Regions from separate parts of the Acidovorax temperans genome, predicted to be linked through region 1. Evidence: predicted binding sites of a transcription regulator. Region 1 holds the regulator's gene; the other holds the start of a gene.
The links. The regulator FNR, encoded in region 1, switches genes on or off when oxygen is low (the NO sensors DNR and NnrR bind a similar motif). The targets are predictions, from matches to a motif close to TTGATNNNNATCAA.

Region 1 (3,417 bases):
AAACGGTGTACACCGAAATTTTCATGTGGATCGAGCACAAGATCGAAGGTGATCGCAGTGCCCGGCTCCGCCTGGACAACGGCCCCTGGACGTTCGAGAAGATCCGCAAGAAGTTTTTCAAGCAGGTGGTGTGGATCGCGGTGGCCCTGTGGACCGGGTTCACCTTTGTGGGGTACTTCGTCCCCATTCGCGAGCTGGGCAGCGAGCTGCTGGCGTTCCCGGGCGGCTGGCAGATTTTCTGGGTGCTGTTCTACGGTTTTGCCACCTATGGCAATGCGGGCTTCATGCGCGAGCAGGTCTGCAAGTACATGTGCCCTTATGCGCGCTTTCAGAGCGCGATGTTTGATAAAGACACGCTGATCGTTACCTACGACCCTGAACGTGGCGAGCAGCGTGGTCCGCGCAAGAAGAATATCGACTACAAAGCCCAGGGGCTGGGCGATTGCATTGACTGCTCGCTGTGTGTGCAGGTCTGTCCGGTGGGCATCGACATCCGCAAGGGTTTGCAGTACGAATGCATTGGCTGTGGCCTGTGCGTGGACGCCTGCAATACCGTGATGGACAAGATGCAGTACCCGCGTGGGCTCATCCGTTATTCGACCCAGAACGGCGTGGCCAAGCACTGGACGCAGTCGCAGATGTTGCGCCGCGTGCTGCGCCCCCGCGTGCTGATCTACAGCGCCGTGCTGGTCACCCTGTGCGTGGCCTTGTTGGCCAGCCTGGTGACGAGAACACCGCTGAAAGTGGACGTGGTTCGCGACCGGGCCGCCTTGTCACGCATTGTGGCTGGGGGGAAGTTGGAAAACATCTACCGTATCCAGATCATGAACGCTACCGAAACTCCTCAGCGCTACCGCATAGATGCCAAGGGTCTTGAGGGACTTGAAGTGGTGTCGGAAGCGTCGGTGGAGGTCGATCCCGCTCAGTCTCGCTGGGTTGCTGTGCGATTGCAGGTGCCTTATGGGTCTGCTTCACCTGGGTCTCATCCCATCACCTTTGAAATTGGTGCCGAGGGTGGCGGTGCCCACGTGACAGAAAAAACCGTATTTTTGGTTCCCAGGTAGTACCGTTTTCATTCAACGTACAAGCCTGAGTTAATGGAGTTTGCTATGTCTACTGTTTCTTCCTCAGCCACGCCAGCTGCAGCCCCATGGTGGAAGTTTGGCCATGTGTGGCTGGTATTGGCGGGCCCCTTGGTGGTCATTGTTGCGGGGTTCATTACTTTGTGGCTTGCGATGTCGCGCCCAGACCCTGTGGTCGCGGAGGATTACTACCAGCGAGGTATCGACATCAACAAGACCCTGGAGCACCCAGAGAAGAGCTTGGCGCCCGCGATGAAAGGGCGCAATCACGCTGCGACCCCGCCAGAAGCGCAGCCGAGGTGATTGTGAAGTCACTCTGGTTCACTGAATTTCGCAACGACCCAATACAACACCGCAAGGAAACAGCACGATGTGGACACAGCGCCTGATGTGGATTGCCTGGCCAGCCTTTTTGGTGGCAGGTGTGATTGAGATGCTCGTCTTTGCGATGGTGGACCCGCAAGACCTTCACTGGTTCGGGCAGCCTGTCACCTTGTCGAGAACAGGCGTCTACACCTTGGCGTTCTTTGGGTTCTGGGCGCTCACCATGGTGTCCAGTGCGCTCACCACCTTGCTTGCGATGTCCCCCTTTGAACTGAATCGCTGCCCGGTGCCTGACGAGGAGCGCCCTGACGATTGCCGCAAGCATCCCTCCTGCACTTGAATAAAAAAAATGCCGCGCTGTATGGCGCGGCATTGTCGGAGGCGTCAGCGAAGTGCTCGTCAGTTGTCCGGCACCTCTGTCGAAAATTTTTCAGTGGCAGGCTTGTTGGTTGTTCACGATGCGGCGTAGGGCATCGGTATCTAGAATGCGGACATGTCTTTGCCGCACTTCCACGGTGCCTTCTTCTACGAACTTGGAGAAGGTGCGGCTCACGGTTTCAAGCTTGAGGCCGAGATAACTGCCAATTTCTTCTCGCGTCATTCGCAACACCAGTTCCGATTGAGAGAAACCTCGCGCGTGCAGGCGTTGCACCAAATTGAGCAAAAACGCTGCCAGACGCTCTTCTGCTCGCATGCTTCCGAGCAGCAGCATCACGCCATGCTCACGCACGATTTCACGGCTCATGATTTTGTGCACATGGTGCTGTAGCGCAGTGACTTCTCGCGAGAATTCCTCTATGCGATCAAAGGGCATGACGCAAACTTCCGCGTCTTCCAGAGCGACGGCATCGCAGGTGTGATGGTCATTCACAATGCCATCCAGACCAATGATTTCACCGGCCATCTGGAATCCTGTGACTTGGTCGCGACCATCTTCTGTCGCCACGCAGGTCTTGAAGAAGCCCGTGCGAATGGCATACAGCGAGGTGAAAGCTTCTCCGTTGCGGAAAAGCGTTCCGCCGCGCTTGATCTTGCGCCGCACGGCTACCACTTCGTCGATGCGTTGCAGCTGCTCTTCGTTGAGCCCCACAGGCATGCAAAGCTCACGGAGATTGCAGTTGGAGCAGGCGACTTTGATGGTGAGCGGATTCATGGCGCAGAAACCAGTTGGTTGTTCGAGCATATCGTGCTCGACGAGAGAGGCCGAAGTGCCTCGCACAGTGCTTAGAAGCGGATGATATGCATCAAATTGTCGCTCCACCAGCAGTGGGTTCACTTGATTCAGGTCAAGGACGAAGAGGGTAAGGTGCGGCACAGTAACCGAGTACGCAAGGATATCTCATGACCGCTGTTACCCCAGAACTCCTTACCCGGTTTGATGTGCCGGGTCCCCGATACACCTCTTATCCAACGGCAGACCGTTTTGTGGAGGCTTTTGGTCAGGAGGACTATGCCTTGGCGTTGGCCCAAAGGCATTTGGGGACAGGCTCCAAAGCCATGCCGTTGTCGCTGTATGTACACATCCCATTTTGCGAGTCGCTATGCTACTACTGCGCTTGCAACAAGATCATTACCAAACACCATGATCGTGCTGATGTCTATTTGCGGTACCTGAGCCGCGAAATCGACTTGCATACAGCCCAATGTGGTGTGGGGCAGGTGGTTAGCCAGTTGCATCTGGGTGGCGGGACCCCCACGTTCCTGTCTGATGATGGGCTGTGTGAGTTGATGTCCATGCTCAAGCGCAGCTTCACTCTGGCTCCCGGTGGGGAATATTCCATCGAAGTGGATCCCCGCACGGTCAACGCGGAGCGTCTGGCATTGTTGGCAGAGTTGGGTTTCAACCGGTTGAGTTTTGGCGTCCAAGACTTCGACTCTGAAGTCCAAAAGGCAGTACACCGTGTTCAGCCCGCAGAGCAAGTTTTTGCTTTGGTCGAATCTGCACGCACCATCGGGTTTGACTCCATCAATGTGGACTTGATTTACGGCTTGCCACGCCAAACCCCTGAGT
Region 2 (3,417 bases), 230 kb from region 1:
CGGGCAAGCCGCACAGTGCCTTGGGCCATCAATACACGTCGTGCTGCGTGTTGTTGATGTTGAAGTGACCCGTGGGGGTGATCAGACGTGGGTCCTTGATCACAGCCTTGAGCTTGAGGGTCTTGTCGTCCACCACCACGAGGGCAGATTGCTTGTCCTTGGCAGACCAGACGGCAAACCACACTTCATCGCCAGCCTTGTTGAACTCTGGCTGCACCACGCGCTTGGCACCGCCGTCGTCAGGCAAACCAGCCCACTCGGCGATTGGCAACACGGTGTAGCCCTTGTCCAGGTTCTTGATGTCGTACACCACCACCGACTGCGAGATCTTTGGATCAGGATTCAGCGGAGCGTCCGAATACAAGTGCTGCGACTTGGGGTGGCTCTTGATGAACAGCGCACCGCCGCCTGGGCCCTTGAGCTTGGCGACTTCCTTGAACGCATACTGGGCGTGCTTCTTGGGGTCGGTGCCGATCAGCGAGATGGTTTCGTCACCCAAGTGGCCGGTGGACCACACAGGGCCAAATTTAGGGTGCACAAAGTTGGCGCCACGGCCGGGGTGAGGTATCTTGCCCACGTCCACCACGGCTTGCAGCTTGCCTTCCTTGGCATCCACCACGCCGATCTTGTTGCTGTTATTCGCTGCCACCATGAAGTAGCGCTTGGTCGAATCCCAGCCGCCGTCGTGCAGGTAACGGGCTGAACCCAGCTCGGTGATCTTGAGGGCGTCCACGTCCTTGTAGTCCACCATCAGGGTCTTGCCGGTTTCCTTCACGTTCACGATGAACTCAGGCTTGAAGTGCGATGCCACGATGGATGCCACGCGGGGCTCGGGGTGGTATTCCTGGGTATCCACCGTCATGCCACGGGTCGAGACGATCTTCATGGGCTCCAGCGTGTCACCATTCATGATGACGAACTGAGGGGGCCAGTAAGCGCCGGCGATGGCCAGCTTGTCCGTGAAGTCGCCTTCCTTGCCCTTGTACTTGGAGGTATCCACCGAGCGGGCTTCCAGACCAATGCGGATTTCAGCAACGTTGTCAGGCTTGGCCATCCACAGGTCGATCATGTTCACGCGGCCGTCGCGGCCAATCACGAACAGGTAGCGGCCCGATGCCGAAGTGCGCGAAATGTGCACCGCGTAGCCGGTCTTGACGATGTTGATGATCTGCTTGGTGTCACCGTCAATCAGCGCCACTTCGCCCGTGTCACGCAGCGTGGTCGAGAAGATGTTGGCGATGTTGTAATCGTTCATCTTCTTGGTGGGGCGATCCTTCGGGGGCACCATCACCTTCCAGGTCTTCTTCATGTCCGCCATGCTCCACTCGGGGGGCATGGGAGGATCCTGCTGGATGTAGCGGGCCATCATGTCGACATCGGCCTCGCTCATTTCGCCGGAAGTCTGCCAGTTGGGCATGCCGGCTGGCGAACCGTAGGCGATGAACACCTTAAGGTAGTCCGTGCCCTTGGGCAGCGTCACATCCGGTGTCAGCGGCTTGCCCGTGGCACCTTTGCGCAGCACGCCGTGGCAGCCTGCGCAACGCTCAAAGTACGTCTGGCGCGCGCGGTCGAACTCGGCTTGCGTCATCTTTGGCGCAGCGGGGTTCGTGCTTTGGTACATCGGCTGATTGGCCAAAGGGGACGCGCCTGCCTGGTAGTTCATCTCGGCGGGTGTCACGCTCTTCTTGTCTTCGGCATACGCCGTAAGAGCCAGGGTGGACAGTGCCAGGGCCGCAAGGCGCGCCAGCTTTCGGGTTGTCATGGGGACTCCTTGTATGTCGCGGCCCAAGATGGCTCAATCTCCATCCCTCCAATAGGCCCGCCGCGGGCTGCGACGACTGGGGTTCGGCAGGCTCAGAGGCATTCTTTGTCAGCCAAACCGGCAGCGCTTTGATACCTATCAATGATTCATGTTAGATACCCATTTGGTTCAGGTGGCCCGATTCTGCGTGACGTTTTCATCACCATGACACCAAGAGCCACACCTGCCTCCGCGACAACAATGCAAGCGCATATCTCCCGCGCCCAACGGTGAAGCCCAGCACCTCTGCAGATCGCAAAAACCACGTATCCTGAGCAAAACCCGTCCTGCCCCTCTCACCCCATGCTTGACCTGCTCATCACCCACGCCACCCTGCCCGACGGGCGCCAGAACATGTCGATTGCCGTGCAAGGCGGCCGCATCACCGAAGTGACCGAAGGCCTGCAAGCCCCAGCGCATGAAACGGTGGACGCAGGCGGCCTGCTGGTGAGCCCGCCGTTTGTGGACGCGCATTTCCACATGGACTCGACCCTGAGCTACGGCCAGCCGCACGTGAACGAGAGCGGTACGCTGCTCGAAGGCATTGCGCTGTGGGGCGAACTCAAGCCCACGCTGACCCACGACGCCATCGTGCAGCGCGCGCTGCAATATTGCGACATGGCCGTGGCACGCGGGCTGCTGGCCATCCGCAGCCATGTGGACACCAGCCACCCCAGCTTGCTACCGGTGGAGGCGCTGCTGGATGTGAAGCAGCGTGTGGCGCCGTACCTGGATTTGCAGCTGGTGGCCTTTCCGCAAGACGGTGTGCTGCGTGCGCCCGGGGGGCTCGACAACCTGAAACGTGCGCTAGACATGGGCGTGGATGTGGTGGGCGGCATTCCGCACTTCGAGCGCACCATGGCCCAAGGGGCCGAGAGCGTGAAGATCCTCTGCGAGCTGGCCGCCGAGCGCGGCAAGCGCGTGGACATGCACTGCGACGAATCCGACGACCCGCACTCCCGCCACGTCGAAACCCTGGCGTTCGAAACCCAGCGCCTGGGCCTGCACGGCCGCGTGACGGGCTCGCACCTCACCTCCATGCACAGCATGGACAACTACTACGTGAGCAAACTCATCCCGTTGATGTGTGAGGCCGACCTGGGCGTGGTGGCCAACCCGCTCATCAACATCACCCTGCAAGGCCGCCACGACACCTACCCCAAGCGCCGGGGCATGACCCGCGTGCCCGAGCTGATGGCCGCCGGCCTGACGGTGGCCTTTGGCCACGACTGCGTGCTCGACCCCTGGTACAGCGGCGGCAGCGGCGACATGCTGGAAGCCGCGCACATGGGCCTGCATGTGGGCCAAATGACCAGCCAGGCGGGCATGCGCCAGTGCTTTGATGCGGTGACCGTGAACCCTGCCCGCCTGCTGGGCTTGGAGGGCTACGGCCTGGCCCCCGGCTGCCACGCGGACTTTGTGCTGCTGCATGCGCGCAACCCGGCAGAAGCCATTCGCCTGCGGGCCGCGCGCCTGGGCGTCTGGCGGCGCGGCCAGCGCGTGGCGAGCCAGCCGGCGCCCACGGCGGCATTAAACCTGCCTGGGCGGCCCGGTAACGTGGACTTTATGTAAAAAGCGGCTCCAGCGCTTATCTAGAAAGCGCAAGCAGCTACCAA

Region 2: PQV96_RS09415 (nitrite reductase) is a predicted target of FNR. The motif match lies at 1,891-1,904, and genes of this name have one in related genera.

The regions. Positions count from the first base shown of each region.
Region 1 covers NZ_CP117193.1:1,732,724-1,736,140, forward strand. The annotation lists gene ccoG (cytochrome c oxidase accessory protein CcoG) at 1-1,064, shown strand, start outside; gene PQV96_RS08230 (FixH family protein) at 1,110-1,385, shown strand; gene PQV96_RS08235 (hypothetical protein) at 1,453-1,746, shown strand; gene fnr (fumarate/nitrate reduction transcriptional regulator Fnr) at 1,837-2,559, opposite strand; gene hemN (oxygen-independent coproporphyrinogen III oxidase) at 2,748-3,417, shown strand, end outside.
Region 2 covers NZ_CP117193.1:1,966,050-1,969,466, forward strand. The annotation lists gene PQV96_RS09415 (nitrite reductase) at 29-1,762, opposite strand; gene PQV96_RS09420 (amidohydrolase family protein) at 2,105-3,373, shown strand.